Regions from separate parts of the Planococcus sp. MB-3u-03 genome, predicted to be linked through region 2. Evidence: riboswitches for the same ligand, from Rfam matches in the RefSeq annotation. Region 2 holds a riboswitch; the other holds the start of a gene.
The links. A riboswitch is a leader RNA that binds a small molecule or an ion and turns the genes downstream of it on or off. The one in region 2 is predicted to bind S-adenosylmethionine.
Positions count from the first base shown of each region.

Region 1: linked by a shared signal. The riboswitch ahead of CW734_RS04120 (bifunctional homocysteine S-methyltransferase/methylenetetrahydrofolate reductase) and the one ahead of CW734_RS17760 (ABC transporter substrate-binding protein) in region 2 are both predicted to bind S-adenosylmethionine.

Region 1 covers NZ_CP025135.1:552,347-564,335, forward strand. Annotated here, with positions in the region: gene CW734_RS04105 (copper resistance D family protein) at 1-849, shown strand, start outside; gene CW734_RS04110 (acyltransferase family protein) at 1,072-3,060, shown strand; gene CW734_RS04115 (DUF6920 family protein) at 3,199-4,032, shown strand; SAM riboswitch class I at 4,138-4,240, shown strand; gene CW734_RS04120 (bifunctional homocysteine S-methyltransferase/methylenetetrahydrofolate reductase) at 4,344-6,191, shown strand; partial or broken gene metH (methionine synthase) at 6,184-9,620, shown strand; gene CW734_RS04130 (LLM class flavin-dependent oxidoreductase) at 9,890-10,891, shown strand; gene CW734_RS04135 (TAXI family TRAP transporter solute-binding subunit) at 11,066-11,989, shown strand, end outside.
Region 2 covers NZ_CP025135.1:3,297,765-3,309,753, forward strand. Annotated here, with positions in the region: partial or broken gene katG (catalase/peroxidase HPI) at 1-410, opposite strand, end outside; gene CW734_RS17730 (Yip1 family protein) at 640-1,281, opposite strand; gene CW734_RS17735 (YdeI/OmpD-associated family protein) at 1,436-2,008, shown strand; gene CW734_RS17740 (ABC transporter ATP-binding protein) at 2,148-3,164, opposite strand; gene CW734_RS17745 (ABC transporter ATP-binding protein) at 3,161-4,168, opposite strand; gene CW734_RS17750 (ABC transporter permease) at 4,182-5,012, opposite strand; gene CW734_RS17755 (ABC transporter permease) at 5,036-5,980, opposite strand; gene CW734_RS17760 (ABC transporter substrate-binding protein) at 6,074-7,654, opposite strand; SAM riboswitch class I at 7,937-8,039, opposite strand; gene CW734_RS17765 (alpha/beta hydrolase) at 8,140-8,907, opposite strand; gene mmuM (homocysteine S-methyltransferase) at 9,064-10,017, opposite strand; gene CW734_RS17775 (amino acid ABC transporter ATP-binding protein) at 10,060-10,797, opposite strand; gene CW734_RS17780 (amino acid ABC transporter permease) at 10,797-11,516, opposite strand; gene CW734_RS17785 (transporter substrate-binding domain-containing protein) at 11,538-11,989, opposite strand, start outside.

The sequences.
Region 1 (11,989 bases), 630 kb from region 2:
ATGCAGGCAGTCGTTGATGTCACGACGGAATTTCGCGCTGGCCAAAGCTATGTATTCGGTGTCTTGATGGCGCTGGCGTGGTTGGTCGTGGTCTGGCGCGACGGATCTTCGGTGCTCCGTGCGTTTTGGCTCGTGCTCAGCGTGCTCAATGTGGCATATGCCAGCCACGCTGCGTCAATTGCGGACTGGCAAGGATTTGCCGGGCATGCGCTTCATTTTCTGGCGCTTGTGCTCTGGGCAGGCGTATTGATCCACATCGCCTGGTTTTTGCGCGACGGTCGCAATTGGCGCGCGTTTCTCAAATGGTTTACGCCGTTTTCCGTGGCCATGATGATCATTTTGATCGGCAGCGGCATCTGGCTCATGCTGTTTTTCGTGGCGCCGGAAGATTACGCAAGTTCGTGGATCTTGCCTTACGGACAGCTCTTGCTGCTGAAGCATTTGAGTATCGTGCCGCTCCTGCTCGCAGCGTTCATCAATGCTGTCTTATCCAGAAGCGACGCCCCGAACCGTTCTTGGCTCAAAGTGGAGAGCTGGCTCTTGCTATTGGTGTTATTGATCACCGCATTCATGAGCAAGCTCGCTCCACCGCATAATATCAATGAAACGTTCCGCATGGAAGGCGGCGCGCCGTTTGTCGAGTGGTTCGCTGGGCCGCAGTATATTCCCGTCCACGCAGTATGGACGCCGAATATCGATGGATTCCTGATGATGGCAATCGGCCTGATATTCCTGGGTTTGCAATGGCTGGGATATCGCAAGCAGCTGCCCGAATGGCTGTCGTTTATTTTCAGCCTCGGGTTCATCGCAGCGACTTACACCGGATTGATGTTCAGTTTCTTATTTTAATGAAGGGCCTTGCCGGACATGGCAAGGTTTTTTTGTTGCAAAGAATATTTCGACTATCGCATAAGCTGTTGAGACTTGCGGGTGAGTGGGGTACACTGAAAATGGCAAGGAATGGATTTTAATTATTCAAAATTTACACTTTAACAATAATTATACAGCTAGAAGTATTTTGTATTCAGCTATTCCTTCCCCACAAAATTAAAGAATGGCGAGGTACTCGAAATGGCAGATTTACGGGTGCCCGAAAAGCGCTTCCGGCCTGAGTTGGAAGGAATCCGCGCGGTTGCGGCGCTTTTGGTGGCAGTCTATCATATTTGGATCGGGTCGGTATCCGGAGGCGTCGATGTATTCTTCATCGTCTCGGGATATTTGATCACGACGTCTCTTTTGTCACGGATGGTGCGCGATGGCCGTATCAATTACACGGAAAATCTACTGGGGCTCGCGAAACGGCTGTTTCCGCTGGCGTTTACGGTAATGGTCGTCTCGGCAGTGCTGTCGATTGTGTTATTGCCGCTCAGCACATGGCGCCAGACGATCGCTGAATTGTTTTCATCAATGTTCTATTTCCAGAACTGGCAGCTCGCCAATAGCGCCGTCGATTATTTGGCACAGAACAACACGGCGAGCCCGTTCCAGCATTTCTGGGCATTGTCGATCCAGGGCCAGTTTTATGTGACCTGGCCAATCGTCATTACGCTCGTTTACCTGTTGGCGACGAAAATCCTTAAGACGCCGGTGCGCAAAACTTTGCTGGCCGTGCTGTCGGTGATTTTCCTCGCTTCACTCAGCTATTCGGTTTATATCACAGCGGTCAATCAGCCGTGGGCGTATTTCGATACCTTCGCACGCGCTTGGGAATTCTCGCTCGGCGGGATGCTTGCGCTAATGCTTCCGTATTTACGCTTTTCGGACCGCGCACATCTCATCATGGGCTGGGTAGGGCTTGCGATCATAGCCTTCACCGGCATGGTGCTTCCTGTATCGACCGTATTCCCCGGCTTTGCGGCATTGCTGCCGACCGGCGGGGTGATCTTGGTCATCATCGCCAGTGAAAACGGGCAGGCATTCGGCGTGCAGAAATTGCTCGGTTCGAAGCCGTTTCAGTATTTCGGCAGCATTTCCTATGGCTTTTATTTATGGCATTGGCCGCTGCTGGTATTCTATTATGCTTATTTCAATACAGAGACAGTCACGGCGCTCGGCGGCTTTAGTATTTTGGCGATCACGCTTGTGCTGTCGATCATGACGATCCGCCTCGTGGAAAAGCCGGTGCGCGAGATGCCGGTCAAGCATTCGAAAAAACGCTTGGCGAAAGTGCTTGTCGCTTTAATGATGCCCGCTGTTTTGGTCGGCGTCTCATGGGGCGTCTTCGTCCAGGCGAGCAGTGGCGGCACGGCGACGGTAGAAGATAACCCCGGCGCACGCGCCGTATTGGAAAACGTCCAGCCTGCAAAAGATGCGGAACTGCAGCCGGACTTTTTGTCGGCGAAGGAAGATTTGCCGACATTCTATAGCGACAAAGACTGCTTCTTGACGGGCAGTGTCAGCTCGAAACTCAAGGAATGTTCGTTCGGCGTAACGGAAAATCCAGAGCATGTCGTCGCGCTGGTCGGCGGCTCGCATTCGGGGCATTGGTTCCCGGCGCTTGAAGCGGTCGCAGAAGAAATGAACATGCGTATCGATGTCTACAATAAAGACGCCTGCCGTTTCTCGAGCGGTGATTTCGATGGCCAGTTGGACGAAGCGTGCATGACCTGGAACGATAATCTGCAGGAACGGCTAATGGCAGATCCACCAGACCTAATTTTCACGACAGCGACGGTGAATTCAGGCGATACGGTGCCAAAAGGCTATATCAATAAATGGAAAGAGTTCGAAGGGATCGCGGAGATTTTCGCCGTGCGCGACAATCCGCGCATGAAAGTCGACCCGACGCTTTGCCTCGATGAATTGAGCGTCGACAATTGTTCGGTCGAGCGCGATAAAGCATTAGCGGATGTCGTGCCGTGGGAAAATACGGAAGGCATTCCGGATAATGTGACGTTCGCCGATATGTCCGAGTATTTCTGCACGGATGATACATGCCCGCCGGTGATCGGCAATGTGCTCGTCTACCGCGATAAGCATCATTTGACGACACTTTATTCGCAAACGATGGGGCCGGCATTGAAGGAACATCTTGAACCGGCTCTTGAAAATCTAAACTGATGAATACCGAACGCCTCCGGAAGGACACTCTTCCGGAGGCGTTTTCTATTGCCGCGCCCAGCAGGGAAAATAAATGCCGTGTCGAAAGAGAATAGCAAGGAACAAAGTGCGCAGCAAAATCGGAGAGGGGTATGAGGCATGAAACGCAGATGGCCGGTTTTAGCATTGACATCGCTTGGGGCATACGGAGCTTACCGAAAATACAAAGACATGACGCGGCTCGTCAAGCCGACGTGGCCGGAAGTCCGGCACGCCGGGGAAGTGGAAGAGGCAAGAACGGAAAATCTCCCGAAACCGATCGCCAAGTGGCTGGAGACGATCGGCGCGGTCGGCCGTGAACAGGTGATGGGCGTCTATGTAAAGCAAGTAGGCTGGATGAAGACCAAACCCGATCAGGAAGAATGGACGGAATCGACTGCCGAACAATACAGCTTTGTCGAACCGCCGTCGTTCTATTGGAAAGCGCGTATGAAAGTGGATGGCTTGTTCGTAACCGGATCCGATAGTTTCCGCAATGGCCGCGCGGGGATGCGTATCCGCTTCGCGGGGCTTGTGCCGATCAACCGCGCGATTCCGGACGGCAAGCTCGATGAATCGGCCTTGCAGCGCTTTTTAATGGAGATGGCCTGGCTGCCGGGACTGGTGTTCAGCCCGTACGTGCGGTTTTTGAACAGCAACGAACGTTCTGTGGAAGCGGAAATGACTTATAACGGGTCGACTGCCAATGTGACCTTTGAATTTGATGAAAAAGGGCGCATGAAGCGGGCGCGCGCGATGCGCTATAAAGATGTTGGCGAAGATGCGAAGCGCTTGCCGTGCATTGCGGAAGTGCATGAATGGCAGGAAGTCGAAGGCATCGAAATCCCACGGCGCATCGACATCACTTGGATCATCGACGGCCAAGCGTTCACTTGGTATAAGTTCACCGTCGAAGCCGCTAAATTCAATCCGCGTGTTCCGGATGCCTGGTGAGCAAGTCAGAAATGTAACAGAAAGTTCTTTGTTTTTTGATGAATCACCTTGACCCAAATCACCACAGGGGGTATCATGTGGGAATACTAAAAACTGCATAGTGAATTCTTATCTAGAGAAGTCGAGGGACTGGCCCGATGACGCTTCAGCAACCAGCCGCTAGCGGTCAGGTGCTAATTCCAGCAGGCATGCGCCTGGCAGATGAAAAGGAACGAGTCCGATATCGTAAAGCCTTCTTTTTCATGGAAGGCTTTTTTTGTTTCATATCGATGCGTCCGCAGCTGCACGGCAAAATAGACGGAGGAGGACCAATCATGTTATTAGATGAACTGAAAAAACGAATGCTGACGGCGGACGGCGCCATGGGAACGCTGTTGTACTCCTACGGCATCGAATACTGCAACGAGGAATTGAACATCCAGCGACCGGAAGTGATCGAGAAGATCCACCGCGATTATATCGCAGCCGGGGCGGATATCATCCAAACGAACACATACGGGGCGAACGCCCATAAACTGGCGCGCTACGGGCTCGAAGAACAGACCGAAGCGATCAATAAAGCAGCGATCGCCATCGCCAATAAAGCCGCAAAAGACGGCGGACAGTTTGTCGTCGGCACGATCGGCGGCATCCGAGGCATCCGCAAAAGCGATGCGACTTTGGATGAGATCGTCGCCATGGTCGACCAGCAAGCCCAGCATCTATTGTCCGGCAATCCGGACGGCTTATTGCTGGAAACTTATTACGATTTCGAGGAACTGGCGGCGACCGTCAGCCATCTGAAGAAACTGACCGACGCCCCGCTCATCGCGCAATTATCGATGCACGAACCCGGCATCTTGCAAAACGGCATGAGCTTGAACGAAGGATTGAAACGTCTCGACGCGCTCGGTGCGGAAATTGTCGGCGTCAACTGCCGCCTTGGACCGCACCATACGATCCAAGCGTTCGAAGGCGTCGAACTTCCGGAAAAAGCCTTTTTGTCGGCTTACCCGAACGCTTCGCTTTTGGATATCGAAGACGGGCGCATCGTCTATGAATCGGAAGCCGATTATTTCGGCCGTGCGGCATTGCTTTTGCGTGAAGAAGGCGTCCGGTTGATTGGCGGCTGCTGCGGCACGACGCCGAAGCATATCGAAGCGGTGAAAAAACGCATCGGCCATCTGCAGCCGATTACCGAAAAGAAAGTCGAAGAGAAAAAACCGATCGTCATCCGCGAAGCAGAAGCCTTGAAAGACAAGCCTTTACACGAAAAAGCGAAAACCGAACGGACGATCATCGTCGAACTCGATACGCCGCGCCATTTGGATATCGATAAATTCCTCGAAGGTTCAAAAGCATTGGATGCAGAAGGCATTGACGCCATCACGATGGCCGATAATTCACTCGCCTCTCCGCGCATCAGCAATATGGCGATGGGCTCGATCATCAAGCGTAAGCAAGACGTCAGACCTCTAGCGCATATCACCTGCAGAGACCGCAACCTGATCGGCCTGCAATCGCATATTATGGGACTGAATGCACTCGGCATCCACGACATACTTGCCGTCACGGGCGATCCGACAAAAGTTGGCGATTTCCCGGGCGCGACAAGCGTCTATGATGTATCGAGCATGGAATTGATCCAGCTCATCAAAAAACTCAACGAAGGCATTTCATTCTCCGGGAAACCATTGCGGAAAAAAGCGAATTTCTCTGTCGCCGCCGCGTTCAACCCGAACGTTCGCGTCGTGGAGCGGGCTGTAGCAAGGCTCGAGAAGAAAATTGAAGCCGGGGCAGATTATTTCATTTCACAACCAGTTTATACGAAAGAGAAAATCATCGAGATCCACGAGGCGACAAAGCATTTGGACACGCCGATTTTCCTTGGGGTCATGCCGCTGACGAGCATACGCAGCGCCGATTTCCTGCATAACGAAGTGCCGGGCATCAAATTGTCGGAAGAGGCACTTGACCGCATGCGGGCTTGCGGCGAAGACAAGGAAAAAGCGACGGCGGAAGGCATCCAGATCGCGAAAGAATTGATCGATACCGCAGCGGAACTGTTCAACGGCATTTATTTGATCACGCCATTTGTACGCTACGACATGACGGTGGAATTGATTCGCCACATCCGACAACTAGATTTAAAGAAAGCGAGCGATCGTGCCTATGCCTAAACATCTAATTGAACAGCAACTCGAAAAACGCATCCTTATCATCGACGGTGCAATGGGGACGATGATCCAAAATGCGGACCTATCCGCGGAAGATTTCGGCGGCGAGGAGTACGACGGCTGCAACGAATACTTGAATATTATCCGTCCCGATGTGCTTGAAGGGGTGCACGACGCTTATTTGGAAGCGGGCGCAGACATCATCTGCACGAACACATTCGGCGGCACGCCAGTCGTTTTGGATGAATACGGGCTCGGCCATCGTGCAGCGGAAATCAATAAAAAGCGGTCGAAATCGCCAAAATCAGCCAAGCGAAATATTCGACGCCGGAATGGCCGCGCTTTGTTGCGGGTGCACTCGGCCCGACGACGAAAACTTTGTCGGTAACGGGCGGCATTACATTCGACGAATTAAAAACCGATTTCCAGGTGCAGGCGAAAGCCTTGATCGAAGGCGGCGCGGATCTATTATTGCTGGAGACGAGCCAGGATATGCTCAATGTCAAAGCGGCGACGATTGCGATACGCGATGCCTTTGAAGAAACCGGAGTGGAATTGCCGGTGATGATTTCAGGGACGATCGAACCGATGGGCACAACGCTTGCGGGACAGACGATTGAAGCCTTTTACGTGTCGATCGAACATATCAAGCCGCTTTCTGTCGGTTTGAACTGTGCGACAGGGCCGGAATTCATGACCGATCATTTGCGTTCGCTGTCTGAACTGTCGACAGGCTATGTCAGCTGCTACCCGAACGCCGGTCTGCCGGACGAGGAAGGGCATTACCACGAAACGCCAGAATCCTTATCGAAAAAATTGCGCGGCTTTGCTGAAAAAGGCTGGCTCAATGTCGTCGGCGGCTGTTGCGGCACGACACCAGCACATATTGCGGCGGTGCGTGAAGCGGTCGACGGGCTGGCTCCGCGCGAGCGCAATGAAACGAGCCATGGCCATGCGGTGTCCGGCATTGAAGTGCTTGAATACGACGATTCGATGCGCCCGCTGTTTGTCGGCGAACGCACGAATGTCATCGGCTCGCGCAAATTCAAGCGGCTCATTATCGAAGGGAAATTCGAGGAAGCGGCGGAAATTGCCCGCGCCCAAGTGAAGAACGGGGCGCACGTCATCGATATTTGCCTGGCGAACCCGGACCGCGAAGAACTTGAAGATATGGCGGCATTCATGCAGGAAGTCGTCAAAAAAGTGAAAGTGCCGCTCGTCATCGACTCTACGGACGAAGACGTCATCGAAGCTTCGCTGAAATTCTCCCAGGGCAAAGCGATCATCAACTCGATCAATTTGGAAGACGGAGAAGAACGTTTCGATGCAGTCATGCCGCTAGTGAAAAAATACGGCGCTTCGGTCGTCGTCGGCACAATCGATGAAGTCGGCATGGCGGTCACGCGTGAGCGCAAACTCGAAATTGCAGAACGCTCGTATCAATTGCTGACGGAAAAATGGGGACTCGCCCCGGAAGACATCATTTTCGATCCGCTCGTGTTCCCGGTCGGAACAGGCGACGAGCAATACATCGGCTCGGCGGTTGAAACGGTGGAAGGCATCCGCCTCATCAAGGCAAAGCTGCCGCGCGCGTTGACGATACTCGGCGTGTCGAATGTGTCGTTCGGCTTGCCGCCGGTCGGCCGCGAAGTATTGAACGCCGTTTATCTATACCATTGCACGCAAGCGGGGCTTGATTACGCAATCGTCAATACCGAGAAGCTCGAGCGCTTTGCGTCGATTCCGAAAGAAGAAGTGAAGATGGCGGAAGAGCTATTGTTCGAGACGACCGATAAGAACTTGGCGGACTTCACGGATTTCTACCGCGATAAGAAAAAGGAAAAAACCGAGGACGATATTCCGGATACCGTGCCGGAGCGCCTCGCTTACTATATTTTAGAAGGCACGAAAGAAGGGCTCATCCCTGATCTTGAAAAAGCGCGGGAGATGTATGAAGATCCGCTCGAGATCATCAATGGCCCGCTCATGGAAGGCATGGCCGAAGTCGGGCGCTTGTTTAACGACAACCAGCTGATCGTCGCGGAAGTGCTGCAATCAGCCGGCGTTATGAAAGCTGCTGTGTCGTATCTCGAAGGCTTTATGGAAAAGAAAGCGGACGATAGCGGCAAAGGCAAGGTCATTCTCGCGACTGTCAAAGGCGATGTCCATGATATCGGCAAAAACCTGGTCGACATCATCTTGTCGAACAACGGCTTTAAAGTGATCGATATCGGCATCAAAGTGACGCCAGCCGCTCTTATCGAAGTGATTCGCAAAGAACAGCCGGATATCGTCGGCTTGTCGGGGCTGCTTGTGAAATCCGCCAAGCAGATGGTGCTGACAGCACAGGATTTCCGTGAAGCGGATATCGATGTGCCGATTTTAGTCGGTGGCGCAGCTTTGTCCCGACGCTTTACCGAAACGAAAATCGCCGCCGAATACAACGGCCCGGTCATTTACGCCAAAGACGCGATGCAAGGGCTGGACCTCGCGAACCGTCTGCAAAGCGGTGCCGGCAAAGCGGTCTTGCTCGAAGAACTCGGCGCCCAACAGGAAAAGCGCCAAGCACAAGATGCGGCGCGCGCAGAAAAAGGCGCCGTCGCCATTTTGGAAAAGCCGGTCAAGACCGTACGCGAAGATGCGCCTGTTTACGTGCCGAACGATTTGCGCAGGCATGTATCGAAAGAGTATTCAGTGGCGCACTTGTATCCGTACGTCAATATGCGCACATTGATTGGCCATCACTTGGGGCTCCGCGGCTATAGCGACAAACTGTTGCAGCAAGGCGATACACGGGCGGTTGAACTGCACGAACTCGCGACGAAGTTTCTCCAGTCAGGGCTGCTGAAGCCTGCAGGAATGTATCAATTCTTCCCGGCGCAATCGGACGGAGACGATGTCATCATCTACGACCCGAAAGACGCCAAGAGGGAAATCGAGCGCTTCACGTTCCCGCGCCAAGCTAAAGCGCCGTTCCTTTGTCTGGCCGATTATTTGAAATCGACCGCGAGCGGCGAGATGGATTACGTGGCGTTCATGCAAGTGACGGCAGGGCACGGCGTCCGCAATGAAGCGACACGCTTGAAAGAGGCGGGCCGTTTCCTGGAAAGCCATGCGCTGCAAGCGACCGCTTTGGAACTAGCGGAAGGTTTCGCAGAGCGCATGCATCAGGAAATCCGCGACCAATGGGGCTTCCCGGACGCAACGGACTTCTCAATGCGCGACCGGTTCGCGGCGAAATACCAAGGCCAGCGCTTCTCGTTCGGCTACCCCGCCTGCCCGAATCTGGAAGACCAGGCGAAACTGTTTGGCCTCATCAAACCGGAAGACATCGGCGTCCACTTGACGGAAGAATTCATGATGGACCCGGAAGCATCGGTATCAGCGATCGTCTTCGCCCACCCGGATGCGCGTTATTTCAATGTAGAATAATGGAAACGGACCAGGGAAGCCTGGTCCGTTTTAATTGTTTCAAAGAAGTAATTACTGTCGAAACTCATGGTAAGAGTAGATACTGTTATCAGATTAAAAGATCAATGATGAAGCTAAGTGGTTTGGAGAAGTGTCTGCCCGGAAAACCTTTTGCTCAATAATGCTGCGCATTACTTCGCAAAGATAATGTCTCACGTAGTTCGACCTTATCTTTTCTATGGGCTCGAGTGGTATGATGAAGAATAGAGATTAAAAGGAGGTGCGGACGTATGACCGTCTTGAATATTTTGGATTACTCGCCGATTGATGAAGGCGAAACGGCAGCTTCCGCGCTTCGCTCAACTGCGGAATTGGCGAAATTGGCAGATCGATTGGGATATAAACGCTATTGGGTCGCGGAACACCATCAAGTGTTTTCAGTTGCCGGCAGTACGCCGGAAATGCTCATGATGCACCTCGCGACACTGACCGAACGCATCCGTATCGGCTCGGGCGGCGTCATGCTGCCGCATTACAGCGCCTATAAAGTGGCGGAGAATTTCCGTCTGCTTGAAGCGCTGCACCCGAACCGGATCGATCTCGGCGTCGGGCGTTCCCCGAGCTTCCGGCTCGTCAACCAGGCACTCAATGAATCGAAAGGCAAGCGCGTTCCGTATGCCCAGCAGCTCATCGACCTGGAAAAATATTTCACCGACGATGTGGATAGCGACCACCGATTCCAGAAACTGAAAGCGACACCGATCACGGAGACAGCGCCTGAATTGTGGCTGCTCGGTACAGGTGAAGGCTCTGCGAAACTCGCGGCGGAACAGGGCATGGCTTATGCCTATGCTCATTTCGCCCGCCCTGAAAAAGCGGGAATCGATGCGATCGACCGCTACCGCGAGACGTTCATCCCGTCCGGATTGCGTGAGCAGCCGTATGTCGCCATTGCTGTTTTCGCCATTGTTGGCGAGACGGAAGAACAAGCCGAACAGCTCGCCAAAGCATTCGATTTGTGGCTGTTGTTCGTCGAATCGGATTTCCAGCCGCCGTATTATCCATCGGTCGAAACGGCTCAAAAGCGGCGGCTCAGTGCAGTCGAGCAAGAACGCGTCGAGCGCAACCGGAGCCGCATGCTCGTCGGCACGGCTGAACAAGTCAAGCAGCAAATTGAAACGGTTGCCGGCCAGTTCGGAGCTGATGAAATCACCATCATCCCGAATATTGCCGGCCATCAAGCGCGTATAGATACTGTGCGTTTGCTGGCTGAAGCATTTGATATGCAGTGAAACTATTAAGAAATCCAATATAAGCCAGGATTTCTTAGTATTTTCCTGATAACGGGATAGTTTAGGTGAATAAGTATTCGGAAAAATCTATAAAAACTGAGAATATGCAATATTGCCTTTTATTTAAGGAAATTGTCCTTTATAATAGTGAAAAAGCTATTAGGAGGAGAACATATGAACAAATATAAATTAAGCGCTTTCACGGCTGTAGTCGCTGGCGCTATGACGCTTGCTGCATGCGGCGGTGGTGAAGAATCAGGATCCGGCGGCGAGGGCGGCGGCGAAGGCCTCGAATCGAATATCGTGACGATTGCAACGGGCGGTGCATCCGGCCCTTATAACATCATCGGTTCAACACTTGCCGATGTTTACAGTAATGAGTACGGCGTGAACTCGCGTACACAGACGACCGGTGCGTCCGTTGAAAACGTTAACTTAATGAAAGAAGACAAAATTGAAATGGCATTTACGATGAGCGACGTCGTCAGCCAAGCGGTTGAAGGCGAAGAAAGCTTCACAGAGCCGACTGATAAAATTAGCCAAATTGCAGCACTTTACCCGAACTATGTGCAGATCGTAACGACCGCTGAATCCGGCATCGAAACTTTCGATGACCTGGTCGGCAAACGCATCGCAGTCGGTGACCAAAACTCCGGCGTTGAAGTCAATGCCCGCACTCTTCTTGAAGGCCACGGCATCACATACGACGACATCCAGGTTGATTACCTCGGTTATGCAGAAGCGGCTGACGGCTTGCGTGCCGGCCAATTGGACGCAGCATTTTTGACGAGCGGCTTGCCGAACGCATCGCTACTGGAGCTTTCGGAAACACTGGATATCCGTATGGTGTCGATTGACCCTGCCGATGTTGAGGAAATTGCCCAGGATCAAAGTTATTTCGTCGCGCTTGATATCCCTGCAGACACATACGGAAATGAAGAAGCGGTTCCGACTGCAGCGATCATGAACGCCTTGGTCGTCCGTTCGGATATGAGCGAAGACGATGTTTATAAATTGACGCAGACTTTCTTCGACAACTTGGAAACACTCGGGAATTCCCACCAGGCAGCAACCGACATCACACTTGAAGAAGCACAA
Region 2 (11,989 bases):
CCACCTCCACGGCCGTCCAATGTACGGTAAGTACCTGCGGCATGCCATGACATGCGGATGAACAATCCGCCGTAATGGCCATAATCCGCCGGCCACCATTCCTGGCTATTGGTCATCAAGTCGCGAAGATCTTGTTTTAATGCATCGTAATCCAATTTGTCGAATTCTGCTTGGTAATCAAATTCTTCCCCTAGAGGGTTCGATTTCGTGTCATGCTGGTGCAGAATATTGACATTCAACATATTCGGCCACCAGTCTTTATTTTGCGTTTTGCCTGGCTTGTTCGAAGTCGTGATGGCGCTGTCCTGGTGACCGCCCGTCTGGCTCGTCGGCTGTTGCCCGCCGGCGCCCGTAAATGGGCATTGTGCATCTGATGCAGCTGTGTGGCGCTTTTGTTCGTTGTTATCCATCTTGTAAAAACCTCCCAATTGATAATGAAAAAAGGTGAACTTCTATCCAACACGCATGTTGTTGGGTATTGCCAATTGCATGTAATAATTCTTACATTAGAATTATACTAAACTAGAGAACAGCTGAACAGCAATATAGATAAAAATGAGGGCAAATCTTTTTCTGCTTCGTTTAAAACAGCAAGAGTTGCCCGAATTTCTTCCTATAATGTGTTTTCATTTTTCAACTTCAGAAAAACTCACTGAAGAATGAAGCGAACAGCACAAAGACGATAATCAAAACGATGATCGTAATGATGATTCCCGGCAGCACGACGATAAAAAAACCTTTCCAGGACGACACGCGGTGCGCTTCGCCTACCGCCTTACAGACGATAACGAATGTCCAGATAGAGACGACCGCCATCACGATGGACATGATGACGACGATTGGGTTTCCTTCCACATCTGTCCGGTCAGCCAGGAAGGTTTCGGGTGATGCCAGCACCCAGATGATGAGAAGCGGCAACAGCCAAATTTGCGGGATTTGGGCCGTGACCAGCGCCTTGAACATTTCCTGATACGTCGCCGTCCCTTTAAACAATCGGCCGACAAGCACCAGGATCGCGGCTCCAAGAAAATAGCCGAACGCGCTGCCGATCGGCCCGGTCACCAACGCCTGTAGAATGGCAGCCCAGGGTGGCATGTCGGAGCTGCGTTCATTCATCATCCCGATCAAACCCGAAGCAAAGCCCGTGAGGACAATGAGCAGTATAATGAACTTGAATGATTTTCGTTCAATGACGAAACGGACGGTTTCCCGCGTGCGCAGCCAGATATCGGTGAATGGGTTCACCCCGCGCTCGCTTCTGATTCGCTCTTCCCTTACCATGATTTCTTCCTCCTTTCTTATCAAAGATCGCAGTGGCACAAAAGACTATCCCCTATGTTTCTTCATAACTCCCGAATACCCTTTTTTGACGAAGGGCGTGAAATCGCAGTGGAAATGATAAGCGAACAGCCAATTGAGAAAGGAGTCATGCCGAATGGAAATTGACAATATGCTTGGCGCGCGTTCCAGGCAGGAATTGAGGGAGTGGCTGGAGAAAAATTCGGCTTCGGCGAAGTTTTGCTGGGTACTGATCGGGACCAAGGAACGGCCAGAAGGGATCCCTTATTTGGATGCCGTGGAAGAAGCCTTATGCTTTGGCTGGATTGACGGTATCACGAAAAAGACAGCCGATAATCGATTGGTCCAGCGGCTTTCACCGCGTCGGAAAAAGAGCAATTGGACCGAATTGAACAAAGAGCGCATCAGAAGGCTGGAGAAGCTGGGTTTGATGACAGAGCAGGGGTTGAACATCCTCCCCGATATGCGGCCTGAGTCGTTCACTATCGACCCCGAGATTGAAGCGCGCCTGAAGGAAGACCCGCAAGTCTATGAAAACTTCTTGAACTTCCCTGAACTATACCGCCGGATCCGTATTGATAATATACAAGGATACAAAAGCTATGACCGCGAGCTTTTCGACAAGCGCCTGGAAAAATTCATTGAGAATACACGCGCCAATAAAATGTACGGGCAATGGAACGACAATGGGCGCTTATTGGATGACTGAAAAGCTTGTCGCATGTTTCTACCTTTGTTAGGTAGATATTTCTACCTTTGCTAGGTAGAACTTTGCGAGGAACGCTGTCATCTCCATCGAAAAAAGGCATCCTTCTCAGCACTTGTGCTGGGAAGGATGCCTTTTTCTTCTATACATATAGCGGATCTTTCGGCGCATCAGCCGGCTGTTTTTCGACAAGTGGATAAAAACAGGCGACTTCTTGGCCCGAGAGCCCTCTCGGTTCGAGTGCCGGCACTTCATTTTTGCAGCGTTCGGTGGCCATGGGACATCTTGTGTGGAATACGCAGCCGCTTGGCGGGTTCGCCGGCGACGGCAGCTCGCCTTTCAAGACGATGCGTTCCCGGCCGCGCTCGAGCAACGGGTCGGGAACCGGCACTGCCGACAGCAAGGATTGCGTATACGGATGCTGGACTTTTGTATAGAACGCGCCTTTTTCCGATTTCTCCATCACTTTTCCTAGATACATGACAGCCACACGGTCGGCCAAATGATTGATGACGGATAAATCATGCGCGATGAAAACATAGGTCAAGCCCAATTGCTTCTGCAGATCCTGAAGCAAATTGATGACTTGCGCCTGCACCGAAACATCGAGTGCACTGACCGGCTCATCGCAGATTAGCAGTTCCGGCTCCAGGGCAAGGGCGCGGGCAATGCCGACACGCTGCCGCTGACCGCCAGAAAACTCATGCGGCAGTTTATCGTAATGCGTGTCCGGGTTCAATCCGACGAGTTCAAGCAATTCCTTGACCCTCGATTCCAGCCGCTCGGTCTTTTTATAGGCTTTCAACGGCGCCGCTATGCTATCCCCGATCTTCATGCGCGGATTCAAACTGGTGTAGGGATCCTGGAAAATCATCTGGACATTGCGCCGCATATCATGAAGTTCTTTGGCGCTCGCATCTGCGTAATCTTTTCCATGGAATAGGATTTCACCCGCTGTCGGTTGCTGCAGGCCGACAATGCTTCTCGCGAGTGTGCTTTTTCCGCAGCCCGATTCGCCGACGATGCCGAGTGTCTCGCCTTTTTGGACTTGGAGGTCGATGCCGTTCAGCGCTTTGACGTAGCTTTTCTCGCGCTGCAACAAGCCTTTTTTGACGGGGAAATGGACATGCAGCCCTTTGATATCCAATAATGCGCTCATGTTATCAGCACCCCTTCCAATTGCTTTTTCTGTTCTTCGAATTCATTACTTGAAAGAATGCACGCTGCCGAATGATTGCCTTCGCGATGCTCCAGCGGCGGATCAACTTGCCGGCATGCGTCCCGTGCGAATGGGCATCTCGGTTCGAACGCGCATCCCGCCGGCCGGTCGATCAAACTCGGCGGCTGCCCGTCGATCGGGATGAGCCGCTCCGGGCCGCCTTCCCGGATGACCGGGACCGAACGCAAGAGCGACCACGTATATGGCATCGAAGTCCTGTAGAAGATATCTTCAGCACTTCCCGATTCGACGATTTTCCCGGCATACATGACCAGGATGCGGTCAGCCAAGTGGGCAACGACGCCGAGGTCGTGGGTGATGACGAGAATGGCCGTGCCGTATTTTTCCTGGATGCCCTTCAGCAAATCCAAAACTTGCGCCTGTATGGTGACATCGAGCGCCGTCGTCGGCTCATCCGCAATCAATAATTTCGGGTTGGAAGCAAGCGCCATCGCGATCAAGACACGCTGGCGCATCCCACCCGAGAATTGATGCGGGTAGCTGTTCATGCGTGCTTTGGCATCGGCAATGCCGACGTCTTCCAATAACTCAATCGCTTTTTCGCGGGCTTGCTGTTTCGGCCGTTTTTGATGGGCTTGAATGGCTTCGATCAATTGCTTGCCGATTTTGGAGACGGGATTCAAACTCGACATCGGATCCTGAAAGATCATGGCGATGTCATTGCCCCGCAGTTTCCTAAGTTCCGTTTTGCCCATTTCCAACACCGATTGGCCTTCAAAATGGATTGTGCCTTCCGGATACTTTGCAGGCGGTTCCGGATTGAGCTTCATCAAGGAATGGGCAAGCACGCTTTTGCCGCTCCCCGACTCCCCGACGATGCCGATGGTCTCCCCTTTCTGGATGGAAAAGGACACGCCGTCGACTGCTTTCACGAGGCCGCCCGGTGTATCAAGATGGACATGAAGATTTTCTACTTGCAACATTCGAGTGCCCCCTTTAGGCAAGTTTGGTTTTGCGCTTGCGTTTCGCTTGATGTGGATTAAAACTGTCCCTCAGCCCATCGCCGAGCAAATTCAAAGCCAGAACAGTGATGACGATCGCAAGGCCTGGGAAAATGGAATACCAAGGCGCGATGGTCACGTAGATCTGTGCTTCCTGCAGCATATTGCCCCAGGTCGGCGTTGACGGGTTAACCCCCACGCCGAGAAAGCTGAGCGCCGCTTCCGCTAAAATCGCTTTCGCGAAAATGAAGGTGCTTTGGACGATAACCGGGGACAGAATATTCGGCAATACGTATTTGGCGATGATCACCGCATGGCTCGATCCGGTCGTCTGGGCCGCTTCGATATAGGATTGGTTTTTCACTTGCAGCGTCGCCGAACGGACGACTCTCGCCATGACCGGGAAAAACGCCAGCGTCAAAGCGATGATGATATTGGTGATGCTGCCGCCAAGTGCTGCAACCAGCGCAAGCGCAAGGATGAGTGCCGGAAACGCCAGAAAGCCGTCAATGATTCTCATCAGCACGAAATCCACTTTGCGGAAATAGCCGGAGATTAAGCCGATCACTGTGCCGATTACCGTTGACAGCACCGCAACGATGACGCCGACAGACAAGGACACCCGGGCCGCGACGATGGTCCGCGAGAAAATGTCGCGGCCAAAATCATCCGTGCCGAACCAATGCGCCCCTGAAGGGCCGGTCAAGCGCTGTTCCGGGGAAATCGCGGCCGGCGAGAAAGGCAGCCAGAAACTTGCGGTGATGGCCGCAAGCGCGACGATCAATAGCATCGCCAGCGCCAGCAAATTCGTTTTCTTAGTAAACATCGGTTTCGTCTCCTTCCAAATGGTCAATCATAGCGGATGCGTGGATCGAGGAATGTGTACAGCAGATCTACCAATAGATTGACGAACACATAAATGCCGGCAATGAACAACACAATTCCCTGTACGACCGGGTAATCGCGGCGGTGGATGGAATCGACCAAGAGCTGGCCGATGCCCGGAATCGTGAACAAAGTTTCGATGATGACTGTGCCGCCGAGCAAGCCGGCCACTGTAGCGCCGAGCACCGTGGTCGTTGGGATCAAGGCATTGATGAAGACATGGCGCATCAATACTTCACGTTCCTTTACGCCTTTCGCGCGCGCCGTTTTGATGTAATCCTGATTGACCGAATCGAGCATGCTGTCGCGCAGCATCCGGGCGATGATGCCCACCTCAACGATCGCCAGTACAAACGATGGCAGCAAAATATGGTGAAGCCATGCATCCGCCCCTTCCGCAAACGGCACATAACCGGCCACCGGAAAGATCGGCAGCGCGACGCCGAAGCCGAGCACCAATAGCGTCGCGAGCCAGAATTCCGGGACCGATACGCCGAACAAGGAAACCGATGTGAAAATCGGGTCCAAGACAGTCTTGCGCAACGCGACGATGAGGATCGCCACCGGAATGGCAATGACGAGCAAAATCACCGTCGACAGCGCCATCAAGCTGAAGGTCGGCCCGAAATTCTCGGCGATCAGCGAGGTCACCGATTGCGAAGAGTAAACGGAGGTTCCGAGATCCCCCGTGATGACTTGTGCAAACCAATTGAAGAATTGGACATAAAGCGCTTGGTCTAAGCCCAGTTCACGCTCCAAATCAGCAATCGCTTCCGGTGAACTGTCCTCCCCTAAAATGAGGAACGCCGGGTTGCCGGGAGTCAGATGCACGATCATAAAGACGATTACACTGACGACCAGCATGACGGGAATCACCGACAACAGCCGGCGAATCGTGTAGTTCAGCATTGCTTGTTCCCCCTTCTCCATAAAAGGAAGAAAATCGCCAGCATCGTTCCTGACGATTTTCTTCTCTTAGTTATCCTGTTTGATGGCTCGTCGTTAATTTGTTTTATACGTATTCCAGAAGCGCGGGCCATACCATTCGCTATAGTCGTGGATATCGGTTGTGCGCGCATTCAAGTTCGAGATGTTCGTCACTTTTTCAAACGGCAATTCTTCATACAGCGTTTCGTTCAAGCCGGCGAGGATCTGCTGTCGTTCTTCCTCGGATTCCGCTTGTGCCCACTGGGCGATTTGCTCCTGCCATTTCTCACTGTTATACCAGCCACTGCTGTTCGAATCCTGGCTCAACATGCCTGCCTGGTTCGGCGAGAAGAACGGGGACCATCCGACGACAACGAGATCCCAATTGGAAGCCTCTCCCCATTTCTCAAGGTATGTTGCCCATTCATAGGATTCCAGCTCGACCGCAAAGCCGGCTGCTTCAAGCTGCTGTTCAGCGATCTCGGCAATTTTCTTATAGTCGTTGGAATCGCTCGAGAAGATAATTTTGATCGGCTCGCCGTCGTAGCTGCTTTCTTCCAATAAGCGTTTCGCTTCATCCACATCGTAGGACAGGAAGCCGTCTGTGTTTTCTTCCGAATACAGGGCGGTTTGGTTCGGCGTGAACAAAGCGCCGTCCAATTCGTAAAATTCCTCGTTGCCGTATGTTGCTTTGGCAATCGCTTCTTTATCGAGTGCAGCGTTCAATGCCTGGCGTACTTGCAAGTCATCGAAAGGCGCTTCCGATTTATCCGGCGTCAACACCGTATAGCCGTTAGTGGCGGTGCCAGCTTCGATATTCGGCGTGCTTTCGATCACTTCGTACAAATCGAGCGGAACTTCATCGCCGAAATCGTAAAGTCCGGTTTTCAAGCCATTGACCACCACTTGAGGGTCTTTGACGATCTTGAAATGGACCGAATCCACATACGCTTTTTTCTCTCCCGTCAAACCGCTTGTCTCATCGGTTCTAGATGCATAGTCGTCGTATTTGGCCAAGACGATTTCATCGCCGCGCTTCCACGAATCAAACTGGAATGGCCCGGTGCCGATATACTGGTCATGGTCGAGCGGCTTTTCGCCGGCCGCTTCAGCGATTGCTTTCGGTAAGACGACTGCAGCCGATTTCGGGGCAGCCAAGTCAGAAAGCAGAGAACTGTATGCTTTGTTCAATTGAATGGTCAATTGCGAGCCGTCTGCTTCCACGGACTCCACGTGGTCGTTGGTGATCTTGCCGACAGATGACACTTTCAGCCAACGTTCGATGGACGCTTTGGCATCTTCTGCCGTTACTGGTTCCCCGTTATGGAAGCTTACGCCTTCACGCAAGGTAATTGTGTAGGTTTTTCCGTCTTCGCTCACTTCATAATCTTCAGCGAGCAACGGCACTGCTTCAAAATCCTGGTTTAAGGCAAACAAACCTTCATAAATATGCCAGCCGATTTTGCGTGCGGCACTTTCTCCCGTATACATCCAGTCCAGCGTGTTCGGATCTGCGCCGATCGCCACGTTCAGCTCCCCGCCTTCCACTGGTTCTGAATCTCCGTCAGCATTGGACGAACTCGCTTCGCCGCCGGAACAACCGGCCAAGCCGATAAGTGCAATTAAACTGATAAGTAAAAAGATGATATTTTTCACGATGTTCCTCCTTATGATTGAAAAAATGATGTTGCCTCGATTATGTATGCAACTGCCTAAAAGCCTATCCAAGTTCCCAGATTTTCAATGAAGCGTCGAAGTGTTGATGCGCCAATCTGCCGCTCAAGCTCCGACGGTATTTCGAAAACCATTTGTCCATTGAAGGCACCTCCTTCGCCAAAAAAATAATTTATCTTACCTGTTTACTTGGTTTTAACGTAATAAAAAAACCCCTTCTTCTTTTCGACAAGAAGAGGAGTGGTTTCGTACGTTCGATCGCCTCTCTTATCTCTGTACGCGCAGTACAAGGAATTAGCACAGTGCCGCGTTGCGGTCTGCTGCTTTGACGTCTCAGGGCCAGTCCCTCAGTCAATCTCGATAAGATGATTAAATTGTAAAGTTCATGTTACGGCCCTTGATCCGGCTTGTCAACATTATTTTGAAGAAATTGAATTTATTTACATGATGCTAAAATTCGATTTGGTTTACGCTTGCCCTCCAGCCGGCAAGACCTGCGCCTGTTCGATCCATTCAATGGATTTGGCGACGATGAAATCCAATTCATGGTCCATGGAAGCGATGTGATAGGAATTATGGAGTTCGTGCTTGAACGCGTAATCCGAACCGACCTTGCCGAGAATATAGTCGGTGTTGGCTGGCGGCACGACATGGTCTTCAAGCGACTGGAAACAAACGACCGGGCAGCGGACTTCGGCGAGCTTTGCGCGGACAGCATCCATATAGCCAAGCAATTGCTGATACGCTTTGACCGGTGCTTGCCCGTAAGTGATTTCCACCGCATCCGCTTTTTTGATATCGGGCGCATCTTCTGTAACGTAAGCATGGGCCGGGCGGCTGCGGTAAGTTTCAAACTGCGGGATGTCGATCGCCGGATTGATCAACGCGATGCCCTGGATTTCAGGATGGCGGCTGGCCAGATCCAAGCTCAAGGTGCCGCCCATCGATTGCCCGATGACAAAGACCGATGTGCACGCTTGTTTGAGTTCTAAATAAGCCTGCTCAACACTCTGGAACCAGTCTTCATAAGAAAATTGTTCCAACTCCTTGAAATGGGTGCCATGGCCCGGCAGCCGCGGACAGGAAACCGTATAGCCTTGTTCGCCGAGCGCTTCGCCTAATTCCCTGACGCTTTGCGGCGTGCCGAGAAACCCGTGGCACAATAGGATGCCGGTGCTGCCGCCTTTCAGAAAGAAGGCTTCCGCCCCTTGGATGACAGGATATTGTTCGTTCATGCAATCCCTCCTTCAGCTGTTTAAAAATCAGGAGGCCCACTAGCTGCCCCTAATGTGAAGTAATGCGAAAAAAGCTTATTCACATTAGACTATATTCAAAACCTACTTGTCAACTAGGTTTTATAAAATGAACGATCACCCGCACCAGGCGCTGCCTTAAACTTCCGAAGCTTTCCCTTGGCGCGCCCACGAGGCGATCGCTGCAATATCATCGGGAGTCGTGCTGCAACAGCCGCCGATGATATCTGCTCCTGCTTTATGCCAGGCTTTCGAATTGGCTGAAAACGCACCAACTGACGGTTCTTCGCTCCAGGTTTTGCTTACCGGGTCGTAAGTGGCGCCGGAATTTGGATAGACGATGACCGGTTTGGAAGATGCGCTTTTCACTTCCTGGATCAAGGATTCGATAAACTGCGGAGCTGTGCAATTAATGCCGATTGCCGCCACTTGCGATTGCTGCTCGAGCCATTTTGCACAATCCGCGATCCGCTCCCCATCACTGATATGGAACTCATCTTTCGCACTGAATGTAAACCAGGCAGACACCTGCGGAAATTCTTCCAGCACGCTCACAATCGCTTTCGCTTCCGCAAGGCACGGCAAAGTTTCGCACGCCAAAATATCCGCTCCTGCTTCCACCAGCACCCGGATTCGCTCTCTATGAAATGCGGCCAATTGCTCTTCGCCAATCGCATAGCCGCCGCGGTATTCAGACCCGTCCGATAAAAATGCGCCGTACGGGCCGACTGATGCCGCCACTAAAGGCTTCGGCCTGTCCGAGCGATCCGCTGCAGCGCCCCAAAACTCGTCGCGCGCTTGTGTTGCCAACTCGACAGACTTCGTGATCAATGCGATCGCTTGTGATTCTGTCAGCCCTCTCTCCTGATAGCCTTCAATGGTCGCCTGGTAACTGGCCGTAATGGCACAATCCGCCCCAGCCTGGAAATAATCCACATGCACTTTCTTGATCAACTCCGGATTTTCCATCAATATTTTCGCTGACCATAAAGAATCATTTAAATTGCATCCATAGTTTTCAAGTTCTGTCGCCATAGCCCCGTCCACGATCAGGACCGGGAACTCGTTCAATATCTGTTCAATCGGGTTCATTCCAAACCATCCTTCCGCTCTCAGTCGTTACACTTTATTCCCTCAGCCTTGGACGGCTTTTCCTAAAAATTGTTTCGTTCTTTCGACGGCAGGCTCGGTGAAAATTTGCTCAGCCGTGCCTTGCTCGATAATGACGCCGTCTTCCATAAAGATGACGCGGTCCGAAATTTCCCGCGCGAAACTCAATTCATGGGTCACGATGAACATCGTTTTTCCGGTGTCCGCGACGCGGCGTATGGTGGCCAATACTTCATCGACCAGTTCAGGGTCCAATGAAGAAGTCGGTTCGTCGAATAACAGCACTTCCGGGTCCAAAGCAAGCGCACGGGCGATGCCGACACGCTGTTGCTGGCCGCCGGACAATTGCGCAGGGTAATGGCTCAATTTAGAAGACAAGCCGACCCGCTCGAGCATCTCGATGCCTTTCTTGTCAGCAGCGTCTTTTTTCATCCGCTTGACGCTCGTCAAACCGACGGAGACATTTTGCAGCACAGTCAGATTCTTGAACAGGTTGTATTGCTGGAAGACCATGCCAGTTGCAGTCCTGAGCGCGAAGATCTCCTTTTTCTTGGCGGTGGCCGCATCCACCCGCTTTCCGCCGATTTCCACGATGCCGCTCGTCGGCTCTTCGAGAAAATTGATGCAACGCAACAGCGTCGATTTCCCGGAACCGCTTGGCCCGAGGACCGCCACCACTTCGCCTTTTTCGACGGTTAAATCGATTCCTTTCAAAACATGCTGGCGGTCGTAATATTTATGCAGCTTCTCCAATTTGATCATCAGGCAATCCCTCTTTCATATCTGCGTGCACGCTTCTCGATCTTCACCAATAAGCGCTCGACGGCAATGCATAAGATCCAATAGACGATCGAGACGGCGATATACACTTCAAAGAACGCCAAGCCACGGGAGCCGAGGATTTTTGCCTGCCCCATGATATCGATGACGCCGATGATAAACACGAGCGAGGTGTCTTTGATCGTGCTGATGAACATATTGCCGAGGTTCGGGATCGCTACCGTCAAGGCCTGCGGGAAGACGATCTTCAGCATCATCTGCACAGGCGTCATGCCGATCGCTTTGGCGGCTTCGAACTGCCCGCGGTCGACCGATTCGATCGCCGAACGGATCGTTTCGGATAAATACGCGCCCAAATTGATGGAAAAGGCCATCAAGGCATAGAATTCCGGTGCGATGCTATTGACGTCCGCCGACTGAAGCCAGCCGTATTCGCTCTGAAGAAAATAAATGATTTTCGGAATCCCGTAAAACACCAGGTAAATCTGCACCAATAACGGCGTCCCCCGGATAAAGGAGATATAGATCGACGTGATGACGCTGAGCACAGGTACTTTGTAGATTTTGATCAATGCCGCAGCCACGCCGATGATTAAACTCAAAAGCAGTGAGCCGACTGCTATGCCGATCGTGATTGGCAGCCTGGAAATAATGGCAGGAAAGCTCTCGATCAAGAAATTCAAGTCCAGTAAATTTTCCATTGTCTCTGTCCTTCCGCTAGCTTATTCAGGGATGTAGTCGCCGCCGGTCCATTTCTCGGACAGTTCGGACAAGGTGCCGTCTTCTTTCAGCTGTTTCAAAATCGGGTCGATCAAGGCTTTCAACTCTTCGCCTTTTTCTTCATCTTTCAAGACGATGCCCATATCGTCATTGACCAAAGGCTGCCCGACAATCTCCACGCCGAGTTCATTCTTTTCCAACACCGCGTTCATCATGATCGGGTCATTGACGTAAGCGTCGACGCGCCCGTTCTGCACATCCTGCAGAATTTCCGACGGGTTGCCGCTTTCGCTGTATTTCAGTTCGATCGGCTCGGCGGCGGTTTCGTTGTACTCCTCAAGCAATAAAGTATAGGAATCGCCTGCCAAAGCCCCGACCGCTTTTCCTTCCAAATCTTCAATCGTCTGAATGTCTTCTCGGCCTTCTTTCACCGCGATGACCGTTTCCGCTGCGA